DNA from 2 places in the Streptomyces sp. NPDC000229 genome. Region 2 is predicted to be linked to the other one. Evidence: riboswitches for the same ligand, from Rfam matches in the RefSeq annotation. Region 2 holds a riboswitch; the other holds the start of a gene.

Region 1 (6,945 bases), on a different contig from region 2:
GGGTTACTCGGACGAGTTGATTCCGGGGGCGTGCGTCCAGCTGGATCTGGAGGAGCCGGCACCGGAGCCCGTCCCTGGCAAGTCCTACGACATCGAGCACCGCTGGCCGGTGCTCTTCCGGGCGTTCGGCGAGGTCGCGCCCGCCCAGTCGCATGACAGTCTCGAAGAGGCGATCAACGGTTTCTACACGTCGATCGGCGCACCGTTCCTGCCCCGGCGTCTCAACCGGCTGGTCAGTAGTCAGCCCACGACCCGGCTCCCGCGACGGGTGGCCGCGTTGCGGCGCGTCCTGGCCGACGGCTCGGCCGTCAGTTCCCCGCCCCGTATGGCCGTCGGTTACACGGTCACCGCCGACGACGTACGCCTCCATGTGGGCCGTGCCGGGGAGAGCCTGCGGCACCGGGACGTCGTGGAACTGCACGCAGCGCTCAGCGCATGGCTGCACCTCAACACCATGAAGTGACGCGGCCCCGCCGTACCCCGCTGACCGAAGCGACAGGGCGTGCGAAGAAGGTTCGAGACTCCTGGGCGGCGACCAAGGGCACGTGGAATGGAATTTCCATATCGTTGGCCGGAATTGCAGCTTGCCTGCGGGTGAGTCCCGCGGGATACACACCTCATGACGGAGTCGCCCGAACCGAGCCGGCGCCGCGTGCTCGCCGGCCTGAGCAGCATCCCCCTCGCCATGGGCGCTCCGCCGCCCGGCGACAGATCCCGACCTGACGACGGACCGGAACGGTCGAGACCCACCCTGCTCCGCGGGGCCGAACTGCTCCTCACCATGGACCCGCAGGTGGGCGAGGGGCCGTTGGGCATCCTGCGCCACGCCGACGTGCTGATGCGGCGCGGCAGAATCGCCGCCGTGGGGAGGCGGCTGCGGGCACGGCCGGGGGAACGGGTGGTGGACGTGAGCGGCCGGATCGTCCTGCCGGGGTTCGTGGACATCCACAACCACCTGTGGCAGTCCAGCATCCGGGGCGGATGCGGCGGTCAGGACCTGTACGGCTGGCTGGCCTCCTGCAACAGCGCGACACTCGCCCGGATCGACGCCCAGGACATGTACCGCTTCGTCCGCCTCGCCGCCCTGGACGCGCTCCAGGCGGGCGTCACGACCGTCGTGGACTGGGTGCACCCCATCCCGTACGAGACCAGTGAGCACTACATCAGGGCGCTGGACGACTCCGGGCTGAGATTCGTGTACGCGATGATGCAGACCACCGCGAACGCCGACCTCGTCCCACGGGTGAAGAAGGAGTTGCTGGACCCGCTGCCGCTGGCGTCGGCCCAGGTCTCGACCCACGCCGGGATGGCGACCGTGGACCGGCTGCGCCGGTTCGGTGAGCTCGCCCGTGACCTCGGGGTGATGCTCAACTCCCATGTCCTGGAGCACCGCACCGACCGCGGGGACGACCCGATTGGAGCGCTGCGCCTGGCTGGAGCCCTCGGACCGGACCTGCTGATGAACCACGCGATCCACCTGACGGACGACGAGATCGCGCTGGCCGCCGAACATCAGGTCCGCGTGGCCCACTGCCCGCTGAGCAACATGCGGCTGGCCTCGGGCGTCATCCGGCTGCCCGCTCTGCACGCGCACGGCGTGAAGGTGGGGCTCGGCCATGACGGGGGAACCAATGACACGTCCGACATGTTCAGCGTCATGAAGGCGGCCGTGGGGCTCCAGCGGGCAGTGCATCAGGATCCCGAGGTGCATCCCACGATCCCCGCCGTGCTGCGGATGGCGACCCTCGGTGGCGCCGAGTGCGTCGGCATGGCGGACCGCATAGGCTCCCTCACCCCCGGCAAGTGTGCGGACGTGGTCGTCCTGGACCCGGGCACCCTCAACTTCGCGCCACGATTCGACTGGATCGGTCAGATCGTGCTCAACGGTCAGCCGCCCAACGTCAGTCACGTCTTCGTGGACGGCCGGATGCGCAAGGCACACGGCACGCTCCTGGACGTGGACACGGACACCGTCGTCCGCGAAGCGGAAATCGCGGCCGCCCACGTCCGTGACACCGCCTGAACGGTCCGGCGAACCCGGTGCGTTCGCGGGGGCGGGCTCAGGCCGTCGGCTCAGGTCCCTGACCGGGGGGCGTCAGGCCAGCAGGACCATCGCCAGGGCGCCGGATGCGTCGACGACACAGCACCACTCGGACCACGCCCGGGGGACCACCCTGCCGGTCCGGTGGTGGACGAAGTCCCAGACGGCGTGGCCCAGCCAGCCCGCGGCCAGGAGATAGCGGCCGAGCGTGTCGTCGACGGCCACCGCTGTCAGTGCCACGACTCCGAAGCCGACGAGCCCCACGATCTGCACGAGGAGGATGCCGGGTCGGCGCAGTTCTCCGCGCAGCGATCCGAAGAGCAGGTAGCACAGCGGCATGACGATGAGGAGCCCGGCCAGGAGCTCCAGGGGCGGCAGGCCGTCGACGAAGGTCGCGACCGCCAGGGCGAGGGCCAGCAGGGTGGGCCACCGGTGCCCCAGGACGCCCAGGACGCCCCGGACACGCACGGCCCCTGCCGTGCTCCGCGGGGTGTCCGGGGGCGTGGGCGTCGTGCGCGTGCCGTCGTCGCGGTCGTCGCGGTCGTCGCGCGTGGAGTCGATCGTCATGGCGTCTCCCGAGGGTGAAGGGGCGGTCCCGGCTCCACTGTCCGGCAGGTCGCTGCCGGGCGTACGGGGCGGCGCAAACGATGTCCGCGACCTTGGGGTACCGGTCCTTCCGGCATAGGGTCGCCCCATGGGGGATCGGCTCACGTCGGAACGGCTCATGGTGGTGGTCGGTTACGAGTCGGCCGAGCTGCTGGACATCGCGTGTGTGACCACGAGCCTGGCCATGGCCAACCGGGTCGGTGCGCCGGCCCTTCCGTACCGGGTGAGCGTGGTGGGCCCGGGCGGCGGCGCGATCGTCTGCGACTCGGGGCTGAGCCTGGGGACTCAGCAGTCCCTGGAACGGCTCGTCGGACCGCTCGACACGTTGATCGTCTCGGGCGGTGCCGGATTCGAGCGCGCAGCCTGCGACGCCCGGCTCGTGGGACACGTACGGCGGCTGGCCAAGGAGAGCCGGCGCGTGGCCTCCGTATGCACGGGAGCGGGCGTTCTGGCCGCCGCCGGGCTGCTCGACGGACGGCGCGCCACGACGCACTGGCGATTCGCACCACTGCTCGCCGCCCGTCACCCGGAGGTCATCCTGGACCCCACGCCCATCTTCGTACGCGACGGCAACGTGTACACGGCGGCGGGCATCACCAGCGCACTGGATCTCACCCTCGCGTTCATCGAGGAGGACCACGGCCCCGAACTGGCCCGCCAGGTGGCCCGGGACCTCGTGGTGTACCTGCAACGACCCGGCAACCAGGCGCAGATGAGCCTGTTCACCGCCGCTCCGCCGCCCCGCGACCCGTTGGTCCGCACGCTCGTCGAATACATCACCGCCCACCCGGACCACGATCTCGGCGCCGCGGCGCTGGCCGAACGGGCGGGGGTGACCACGCGTCACCTCACGCGGCTGTTCACCGAACACCTCGGGCAGGCACCGGGCCGGTTCGTCCGCCTGGCCCGCACCGAGGCCGCCGCCCAACTCCTCGCGTCGACGACCCTGCCGATGGCGAGCGTGGCCGCCCGCTGCGGATTCGGCACCGCGGAGTCACTGCGGCAGGCGTTCACCGGCCGGTACGGGATTTCGCCGTCCCGCTACCGGGCCGCCCAGACCCGGCGACCGCCCGGGACCCAGGAGACGTAGTATCAGCTGGTCATCACCGCGACGGGAGACAGGAAGCCGGTGCGATTCCGGCACGGTCCCGCCACTGTGACCGGGGAGTGGAACCTTCGAGGACGCCACCGCGCGCAGCGTGGGAAGGCCAGGGGGAACGTCGATCCGGGAGTCAGGACACTGGCCTGTCGCGGGCCCGTTCCGAGGAGCGCGGACTCCCCAGGAGGCTTTACGTGTACGACGGCATCCACCGTCCCTTTTCTCCCCTCCCGTCCCGGCCGCCCGGCACTCGGCGCCATGCCGCCCGGCGCCACGTCCTGCCGCGGCGGACACTCACCGTGGCCCTGTCCGCGGCTCTGACGGCCGCCCTGCTGAGCGGCTGCGGCACCAAGGACGAACCCGACGACGGCCGAGGGCCCGCGGCCACGTCCGCGAAGGGCTTCCCGGTCACGATCGACAACTGCGGCACCCGTACGACGTACGACGAACCGCCCTCCCGCGTGGTCACCATCCACCAGCACCCCGCCGAACTGATGCTCGCTCTCGGGCTGCGGAACAGGATGGTCGGCACCGCCTTCCCCGACTCGGCCGTCCTGCCCGCGTACCAGAAGGACTTCGCGGCCGTCCCGGAGCTGGCCGACAAGGAGCCGTCCTTCGAGACCGTCCTGGAGGCCGAGCCCGACCTCGTGTACGGCGGCTACGGAAGCGCGTTCGCCGAGAACGAGGGGCGGTCCCGCAAGGCGTTCGCCGACGCGGGCATCGACACCTATCTCAACCGCGAGTACTGCGGCAAGAAGCAGGTGTCCATGACGGACACCTACGACGAGATCCGCACCATCGGCAGGATCTTCGGCGTGCCGGAGCGGGCCGACACGGTGGTGGCCGGTCTTCGGGACCGCGTCCGCAGGGCCGGCGAGGCGGTCAGGGGCGCAGCGCCGGTGCCGGTGTTCGTGTACGACAGCGGTGACAAGTCCGCGTTCACCGCGGGTGGGAAGAGTCTGGGTACGGAGGTCATCAGGCTGGCCGGCGGCCGCAACGTCTTCTCGGACCTGGACGACGTCTTCGGCGACGTGTCGTGGGAGCAGGTGGTCGCCCGCCGGCCCGAGGTGATCGCGATCTATGACTACCGCGGTGCCGGGAGCGTGGAGCAGAAGAAGAAGTTCCTGCTCTCCCAGCCCGCCCTGGCCGATGTGCCCGCCATCAGGAACAAGCGGTTCGTCGTGCTGCCGCTCACCGCGACGCTGGTCGGCGTACGGGCGCCGTACGCGGTCGAGGACCTCGCCCGCGGGCTGCACCCGGAGCGCTTCCGGTGAAGGACCTCGGTCCTCACAGCAGCACTTCGAACCGCACAGTCCGGCCGCCGCACGGACGGACATACCAACTGACGCTGGTCCTGCTCGGCGCGCTTCTCCTGGTGTCCGTCACGGCCGGGCTGGCCATCGGCTCGGTGCACGTGCCGCCCGGTCAGGTGTGGGGCATCGTGTCGCACGGGCTGGGAGCCGACTGGCCGGAGCCGGCCTGGTCCCGCGCACGCGAGACGATCATCCTCGACGTACGTGCACCGCGCGTGCTGCTCGGAGCGGTGACCGGAGCGGGTCTCGCCGTCGTGGGCACGGCCATGCAGGCCCTGGTGCGCAATCCGCTCGCGGAGCCGTATCTGCTCGGTGTGTCCTCGGGCGCGTCACTGGGCGCCGTCGCCGTGATCGTCGGGGGCGTCGGCCTCTTCGGTGCCGTGACCCTGTCGGTGGCCGCGTTCGCCGGGGCCCTGCTGACGCTGCTGCTCGTCTACACCACGGCCCGGGCCGGTGGGCGGATCACCTCTGTCCGGCTGGTGCTGGCGGGGGTGGCGGTCGCCGCGGTGCTCACCGCGGCGACGGACCTGTTGTTGCTGACCGCCGACCGGGGCAACCAGGCGCGCGAGGTGCTCGCCTGGACCCTCGGCGGCCTCGGCGGCGTGCGGTGGGCCACGCTGTGGTTGCCGGCGGCCGCACTGCTGGTGGGCATCGGTGTGCTGCTGGTGCAGGCGCGGTCGTTGAACCTGCTGTTGGCGGGCGAGGAGGCCGCCACGACCATGGGACTGGACGTGGCCCGCTTCCGGGCCCGGATGTTCGTCGTGCTGTCCCTCGTCACCGGTGTCCTCGTCGCGGCGACCGGACCGATCGGGTTCGTCGGGCTGATGCTGCCGCACATCGTCCGCCTCTTCGTCGGAGGCGACCATCGCCGGGTGCTGCCGACAGCTGCCCTGGCCGGAGCGGTCTTCCTCATCTGGGCCGATATCGCCGCCCGTACGATCGCGGCGCCGTTGGAGATTCCCGTCGGCGTCCTGACCGCGTTGTGCGGCGGCCCGTTCTTCCTGTGGCTGATGCGCCGGGACGCCCGGCGGACCACCGACCGAGGAGTGGCATGACCGCACATCACCTCTCCGTCGAGGGTCTCGGGCTGACCGCCGGGGCCCGTCATCTGGTACGCGAGGTCTCCCTGACCGCCGAGTCCGGCGAGGTGATCGGGCTCGTGGGTCCCAACGGGAGCGGCAAGTCCAGCCTCCTGCGGGCCGTGTACCGGGTCCTGCGCCCCGACGCGGGGAGCGTACGTGTCGACGGCGACGACGTCTGGTCGCTGCCCGTGCGCCGACTGGCCCGGACCATGGCGGTCGTCGTGCAGGAACCGGGCGCCGACTTCGACCTCACCGTGCGGGAAGTGGTGGCCATGGGTCGCACACCGCACAAGCGGCTGCTCGACGGCGACAACGCCGAGGACGCACGGCTCATCGAGTCGTCCCTGGCGTCGGTCGACGCGGCGGAGCTGGCGGACCGTCCCTTCGACCGGCTCTCCGGCGGTGAGCGGCAGCGCGTACTGATCGCCCGGGCCCTCGCCCAACAGCCGTCACTGCTGGTACTGGACGAGCCGACCAATCATCTCGACGTACGCCACCAGCTGGATGTACTCGGCGTGCTGCGCCGCCTGCCCGCCACGGTCCTGGTCGCGCTGCACGACCTCAACCTGGCCGCTTACTACTGCGACCGCCTCTACGTCCTGCGTGACGGCGAGGTCGCGGCCTCGGGCCCGCCGCACGAGGTGCTCACCGAGCGACTGCTCTCGGAGGTGTACGGCGTGGCGGGGGAGGTCATCGTCCATCCCCGCACCGGAGCGCCGCACGTCACCTTCCTCCCTGGTGACGTCCCGATGGTGGCGGGCGGCGCCTGATCGCAGGGGCGCCGGTCACAACGACCGTACGTGG
Region 2 (6,945 bases):
CGCCGTCCCTGGACGTGAGGCGGTTGCTCCAGTCGCCGTACCAGGCGACCAGGGAGAGCGCCGATTTGCCGTCCCTGTCCGTCAGGTCGCAGCGCCCCGTGGGGGCGGCGTCGTTCACCGCCGCCGCGACCCGCAGCCCCTGATCCTGCGGCAGCCCGGCCCCGGCCATCCACCCGCACGCCGTGTCCTTCGCCTCCGACAGCGGCACGGTCTCCGCGTCGCGCTCGGGGTCGGGCGGTACGGCGTCACCGGCCGGCGCCCTGAGCGGCTCGGCGCCACAACCGAGCCTGTCGGACGCCCCGTTCGCGAGCGCCACGGCCATCCGGTACGCGGCGCCGGGCGCACCGTGGTTGGCCTCCCGGCCCAGCGACATCCGCACCAGAAGCTTGCGCTGCCTGCCCTCGGCGTCCTTGCCGAGATCCGGGCAGGGCAGGAGGAAGTTGATGTCGTGGTACTTGTCGATGAACCCGGGCAGCCCCTCGGGCAGCGAGGCCTGTGGCGAAAACCCCTCCTCCGGGAAAATGCTCATGAACTCCCGGTCCTGGTCGTCCCGACGGGTGTAGGCCTCCATACCGACGACCAGCCGCCCGTCGTCCCCCGTGCCGTCCTCGGCCTCCTCGGCGGTGAGGCGGCACGAGTACGAGCCGAGCCCTTCGTGCAGGTGGGATGTCTCGTCGCGCAGGTGCGCGTCCTCGGGCGTGAGCTGTTCCAGCGCGTCCGGCGGAAGGGTCCCGTCACACGCATCACGAGCGAGCAGCCAGTCCTGCGCGTAGGGCTCGGCGACGTAGCCGCCCACGCCCAGGACCACCGCAGCCGCCACCGAGACCTTGACCCAGCGCCGCATCGTCCCCGCCCCGTCGCATCACCACACACGTACGGTGCGACCCTACTCGCCGGCCGCCCGCACCGGCTCTACGCCCCCCGAACCGCCGACGCCCACTCCTCCAGCTCCTCAGGGGTGCGTGGCCCCGCCTCCTGAGCCCCCAGCAGGCCCCGGTCCCGCAGGACCCGGGCCACCGCCATGCCCCACGGGCGGCGCAGGCGGGCCGCGTCCAGGAGAGCCTGGTCGGCCAGGAGGCCGGCGACCGGTCCGGTGCGCAGTCCGTCGGGGGTGAGGACCGCGGCGTCGTCGGCCCAGCGGAGGGCCAGGTCCACGTCGTGCGTGGCCATCACGACCGTCGTCCCGGAGGCACGCAGCCGGTCCAGCACCGCCAACAGCCGCTCCTGGCCGTGCGGATCGAGGCCGGCCGTCGGCTCGTCGAGGATGAGGACCCGGGGGCGCATGGCGACCGCGCCCGCGATCGCGGCCCGCTTGCGCTGACCGTACGACAACAGGTGGGTCGGCCGGTCCTCCAGCGCCGCGATGTCCAGCGCCTCCAGGGCCTCGCGCACCCGTTCGCGCACCTCCGTCTCCGACAGCCCCAGGTTCATCGGCCCGAACGACACGTCCTGCCCCACCGACGCCGCGAACAGCTGGTCGTCCGGGTCCTGCACCACCAACTGCACCGTCGTCCGCAGGCGGGTCAGCCCCGCCCTGTCGTACGACACGTCCCGCCCCTCCAGCCGCAACCGGCCGCTCGCGCACCTGAGACCGCCGCTCAGCAGCCGGAGCATGGTCGTCTTGCCGCTGCCGTTGCGGCCGAGCAGCGCGATGGACCGCCTCTCGGGCACGGCGAAGTCGACGCCCCGCAGCACCGCGGGGCCGTCCTCGTAGGCGTATCCCGCACCGACGAGTTCCACGACGGCGGGAGCATTCATGGCAGGAGCCTTTCGAGTACGAAGGTGAGGGCGACGAGCCCCGCGAGCAGCGCGGCCGTCGCGCCCAGGAACCGCCGGCTGACCGCCACGTGGGGCACCAGCACCCGCAGCGTGCCGTCGTAACCGCGCCCGGCCAGCCCCGTCTGGAGCCGCGCCGCCCGGTCGAAGGCGCGCACGAACGCCGTCGCGCCCAGGCCCGCCAGGGAGCGCCAGGTGGCCGCCCGGCTCGTCAGCCCGAGCCGCGCCGCCTGCGCCTCCCGGATCCGCCGGACCGCGTCCAGCAGCAGGAAGCTGATCCGGTACATGACGAGCGCCACGTCGACCACCGGCGCCGGCACCCCCGCCCGCACCAGCCTCGGCAGCACGTCGGACACCGGTGTGGTGAAGGCGAACAGCAGCACGCCGAGCGAGGCCGCCGACGTACGCAGCAGCAACTGCCCGGCGTGCGCCGGCCCGTCCGGCGCGAGCGTGACGAACCCGCCCGCCCCGCCGACCTGGAACAACAGCGGTACCGCGCCCGTCACACAGAAGCCGAGCGGGATGCGCCACGCCCGCCACAGCTGCCGCGGCGCGACCCGGGCCGGGCCGAGCAGCACCACGAGCGTCGCTGCGGCGACGAGCACGGCCCCCGGCCAGGGCGGCAGGCACACGGCCAGCGCCGTCAGACCGAAGCCCAGGGCGGCCTTCTCGCACGGATGACGGCGGCGCCAGCGGCTGCTGTGCGCCGCCGCGTCGATCGGCAGCACCGGCGGCTAGGCGGAGGCCCGGGGGGCGTCGGCGCCCGAAGGCTCCGCCTCCGAGGGCTCCGTGCCCGGGACGTCCCCGCCCGGCGCCCCGGCGCGCGCCCGCGCCTCACCCTGCCGGCGCCCGCGCCGCAGGCCGAAGTAGTACGCCAGCACGCCCGCGCCGATGGCTGCCTGAAGGGCGAACAGCGCCGACTCGACCTCCCCGGACGGCGGCTCGTACAGCGGGCTGAACCACGGCTCGTAGTCCGGCTTCAGTTCGGTGATGGCCGTCTCGGCCTGCGCGTCGGCGCCCGTGAACGGCTCCTCCTTGTGGTCGCCCATCCCCAGCGCGAGCGGGAGGACGGCGAGCGCGACCACGACGAGCAGCAGCAGCGTATTGATCCTGGCGTTACGGCTCATCGGGCCACGGCCTCCTTCTTCACGGACACGACACCGAGCCGGGCCAGATCGCCCTTGCTGGACTGCATCAGCAGCCGCATCACCAACACGGTCAGCAGGCCCTCGCTGACCGCCAGCGGGATCTGCGTGACCGCGAAGATCCCGCCGAACTTCGCCAGCGAACCGACGACACCGCTGCCCGGGTCCGGGAACGCCAGCGCCAGCTGCACGCTGGTGACGCAGTACGTCGACAGGTCCGCCACGAACGCCCCGAAGAACACGCTCACCATCAGCGGCACGTCGAAGCGGCGCAGCAGCCAGTACACCCCGAAGCCGGCCCACGGACCGACGATGGCCATCGAGAACGCGTTCGCGCCCAGCGTCGTCAGGCCGCCGTGCGCCAGCAGCAGCGCCTGGAAGAGCAGGGTGATGGTGCCCAGGACCGCCATGATCGGCGGCCGGAAAAGGATGGCGCCCAGGCCGGTGCCGGTGGGGTGCGAGCAACTGCCCGTCACCGAAGGGATTTTCAGGGCGGACAGGACAAAGGTGAAGGCACCGGACGCGCCGAGCAGGAGAGTCGATTCGGGATTGGCCTTGACCTCGCGGGTCAGGGCACGGACGCCATGGGCGACGAACGGAGCGGCGGCGACGGTCCAGGCGACCGCGTGCGCGGGGGGCAGATAGCCCTCGGCGATATGCATGATGTAGGGAGACCCTCTCCAGCACCTCGTGGATGGACAACGCGCCCTGGCCGGTCTCCTGGCTGACGGGAGGGGGTCCGGGAGTATCCCCCCGGACGACGTGCCGCCGCGACTCCGCCTTCCCGGACACCGCGGTCTCCCGCGGCGTTCCAGTGGCTTCCAGGGGTGGATTCCCCGGGAGTGGAGCCGGACTTCCCGATCACAGTGGCGAGGGCCGCACCGGTACCGCACCGGTTTCCCGTACACCAAGGCCCTGCGACAGTAGTGCGTTGACCAGGTACATCACAACCCGCGCACCGGTGCGGGCACCGGCTCCCTCCCCGGACGCCGTCACTCCTTGCGGTAGCCGTACGCCTCCGACGCGGCCGTCACCACCGCGTCCAGGTCGCCGCCCGCCGACGCGGTGACCACCGCCGCCACCGCACCCTCCACGAACGGCGCGTCCACCAGGCGCGTGCCCTCGGGGAGTTCGTCGCCCTCCGCGAGCAGGGCCTTCACGGTCAGGACGGCGCTGCCCAGATCCACCAGCACGGCCACGCCCGCCCCGCCGTCGACGGCCGTCGCCGCCTCGGTGATCAGCTCCGCGCTGGTGCCCAGCCCGCCGTCCGGAGTGCCGCCCGCCGCCACGACCGGCGCGGTGCCCCCGCCGCCCGCGAGGCCCTCGGCCAGCTCGGCGACGGAGGACGCGACCTCCGCGCTGTGCGAGACCAGCACGATGCCCACCTTCGCGGTCACCGCGCCCCCTCCGCCTCGGCCAGGGCGGCGATCAGCAGGGCCGAGGACGTCGCGCCCGGGTCCTGGTGCCCCACGCTGCGCTCACCGAGATAGCTGGCCCTGCCCTTGCGCGCCTGCATCGGCACGGTCGCGAGGGCGCCCTGGTCCGCGGCCTCCGCCGCCGCCGCGAACGACTCGCCGAGCGATTCGGCCAGCGCCTCGACGGCCGGCTCCAGCGCGTCCAGCATCGTCTTGTCGCCCGCCTTCGCCCCGCCGAGCTGCGCCACCGCGGACACGCCCACCCGCAGCGCCTCGGCCAGCTGCACGGGCGCCACCTCGGCGGCGTCGCCCAGCGCCTTGCCGGTGCGTCGCAGCAGCGTCCCGTACAAGGGTCCCGAAGCGCCGCCGACCGTCGAGATCAGCTGCCGGCCCGCGAGCATGAGGACGGCCCCCGGTGTCATGGCCGCTTCGCCCTCCAGGGCCTTGACCACCGCGGCGAAACCGCGTTGCAGATTGGCGCCGTGGTCGGCGTCACCGATCGCCGAGTCGAGCTCGGTCAGCCGGTCCGCCTCCCGGTCCACGGCGGCCGCGGCCCCGGTCATCCAGCGCCGGAAGAATTCCGCGTCGAGCATCACGGGCCTCACATTCCCCACCGCAGGGCGGCGGTCCGCACCGGCGCGTCCCACAGTCGCAGCAGCTCCTCGTCCACCTGGCACAGGGTCACCGAGCAGCCGGCCATGTCGAGCGACGTCACATAGTTGCCGACGAGCGTACGGGCCACCGAGACGCCCCGCTCGCCCAGCACCCGCTGGACCTCGGCATTGAACCCGTACAGCTCCAGCAGCGGCGTCGCCCCCATGCCGTTCACCAGCACCAGCACCGGGCCGCTCGGCCTCAGGTCCTCCAGCACGGCGTCCACCGCGACGTCGGCGATCTCCCCCGAGGTCATCATGGGCCGCCGCTCCCGGCCCGGCTCCCCGTGGATGCCGATGCCCAACTCCAGCTCGCCCGGCGGCAGGTCGAACGTCGGGCTGCCCTTCGCGGGCGTGGTGCACGCGCTCAGCGCCACGCCGAAACTGCGCGACCCCGCGTTCACCTGCCGGGCGATCGCCTCCACCCGCTCCAGCGGCGCCCCCTCCTCGGCGGCCGCACCGGCGATCTTCTCCACGAAGAGCGTGGCCCCGGTCCCGCGCCGCCCCGCCGTGAACGTACTGTCGGTCACCGCCACGTCGTCGTCCACGAGGACCTTGGCGACCTGTACGCCCTCGTCCTCGGCGAGCTCGGCCGCCATCTCGAAGTTCAGCACGTCCCCGGTGTAGTTCTTGACGACGAACAGCACCCCCCGGCCGCTGTCCACGGCGGCCGCCGCCCGCGCCAGCTGGTCCGGAACGGGTGACGTGAAGACCTCGCCCGGACAGGCCGCCGCCAGCATCCCGGGCCCGACGAACCCGGCGTGCAACGGTTCATGCCCGGACCCGCCCCCCGACACCAGCGCCACCTTCCCGGCCACGGGAGCGTCCCGCCGTACGACGACCCGGTTCTCCACGTCCACGGTGAGTTCGGGATGCGCGGCCGCGATCCCGCGCAGCGCGTCGGCGACGACGGTCTCGGGTACGTTGATCAGCATTCTCAACGGTATCTCCCAGCAGCTTTGTCGGGTGGTTCTGGTGGGACTGGTGCCGACCCTGCCATGCCGGCCGGTGTCGTGTCACCGGGATGCCCCGGCCGCGGCGGCACGCACACGGTGGCAGCCGTTGGCGTGAACTGTGGTTCGGGCGGGGTGGCCCGTCGTGCCTGACCACGCCGATGTGATTACGGTCGGTCGAGTGCCATCCCCTCTCGAAGGACGGTCAACATGGCAAGCAACGAAACCGGCGACGTCACGGGTACCAAGGACAAGAACTACAACCTGATCTGGTACGTGGAGTCCTGCCTGAGCAACGCGCTGCGGCTGGAGACCTACATCAAGGACGCGGAACGGGACAACGACACGGAGCTGGTCGAACTGTTCCGCAAGGCCCAGACCGACAGCCGCAAGGGTGCCGAGTTCGGCAAACAGCTCTTGCGCGGCCGTCTCGGCAGCTGACCGCACGGCGCGGCCCTCGGAGGGCGGCACGCCCTCGGGCGTGCCGTTCACCACCGGTGGCCTGCCGGCACACCCGACGGCTCCGCCCAGGGCCACGAACCGGTCGACCAGCCGATCGACCCGGCTCGGCCCGCCTCTGAGACCCGACGCCGATGCCGCGCTCGGTACCTCCCTGGTCATCGGCTCCCTTCCCACGCGGGCCGTCCGGCCGCCTCACCTCAGCGTCACGGCGGCACCACGGCTGTGCGACCCCGGTCGCCCGGGCGGGTGGTGGCAGCAGGTCCGGCCGGGCACGGCCGGGACACCACCGCCGTACACGCGCGGCGTCCCGGGCGGTTCGCCGCGTCAGCCGGAGATCCGCTCCACGAGACCGGCGAGCGCACCCGCCAGCGCCTCGACGCCCTCGTCGCGAGGCGCTCCCCGCTCGTCCAGGTACAGGTCGCGGCGGATCTCCACCATCAGCGCGCCGACCCTCGGGTCCCGGCCGTAGTACCGCAGCGGCACGTACGTTCCCGAGAACGGCGTGTCCAGTGCCGTGCCGCCGAAGCCCCCGAACGCCTGC

Evidence for each region. Region 2 has a riboswitch for cobalamin ahead of ABT360_RS30925 (energy-coupling factor ABC transporter permease). Riboswitches for the same ligand answer to the same signal wherever they lie in the genome.
Region 1: another riboswitch for cobalamin. It lies ahead of ABT360_RS22820 (ABC transporter substrate-binding protein); the one in region 2 lies ahead of ABT360_RS30925 (energy-coupling factor ABC transporter permease).

Annotation. Positions count from the first base shown of each region.
Region 1 is NZ_JBEPEL010000050.1:15,085-22,029, forward strand. It holds gene ABT360_RS22800 (hypothetical protein) at 1-463, shown strand, start outside; gene ABT360_RS22805 (amidohydrolase family protein) at 620-2,023, shown strand; gene ABT360_RS22810 (hypothetical protein) at 2,096-2,608, opposite strand; gene ABT360_RS22815 (GlxA family transcriptional regulator) at 2,766-3,737, shown strand; cobalamin riboswitch at 3,728-3,910, shown strand; gene ABT360_RS22820 (ABC transporter substrate-binding protein) at 3,941-5,020, shown strand; gene ABT360_RS22825 (FecCD family ABC transporter permease) at 5,017-6,114, shown strand; gene ABT360_RS22830 (ABC transporter ATP-binding protein) at 6,111-6,911, shown strand.
Region 2 is NZ_JBEPEL010000096.1:10,046-16,990, forward strand. It holds gene ABT360_RS30905 (hypothetical protein) at 1-844, opposite strand, end outside; gene ABT360_RS30910 (energy-coupling factor ABC transporter ATP-binding protein) at 913-1,758, opposite strand; gene cbiQ (cobalt ECF transporter T component CbiQ) at 1,755-2,504, opposite strand; gene ABT360_RS30920 (energy-coupling factor ABC transporter substrate-binding protein) at 2,511-2,903, opposite strand; gene ABT360_RS30925 (energy-coupling factor ABC transporter permease) at 2,900-3,583, opposite strand; cobalamin riboswitch at 3,615-3,848, opposite strand; gene dhaM (dihydroxyacetone kinase phosphoryl donor subunit DhaM) at 3,914-4,318, opposite strand; gene dhaL (dihydroxyacetone kinase subunit DhaL) at 4,315-4,929, opposite strand; gene dhaK (dihydroxyacetone kinase subunit DhaK) at 4,938-5,930, opposite strand; gene ABT360_RS30945 (hypothetical protein) at 6,153-6,383, shown strand; gene ABT360_RS30950 (N-formylglutamate amidohydrolase) at 6,729-6,945, opposite strand, start outside.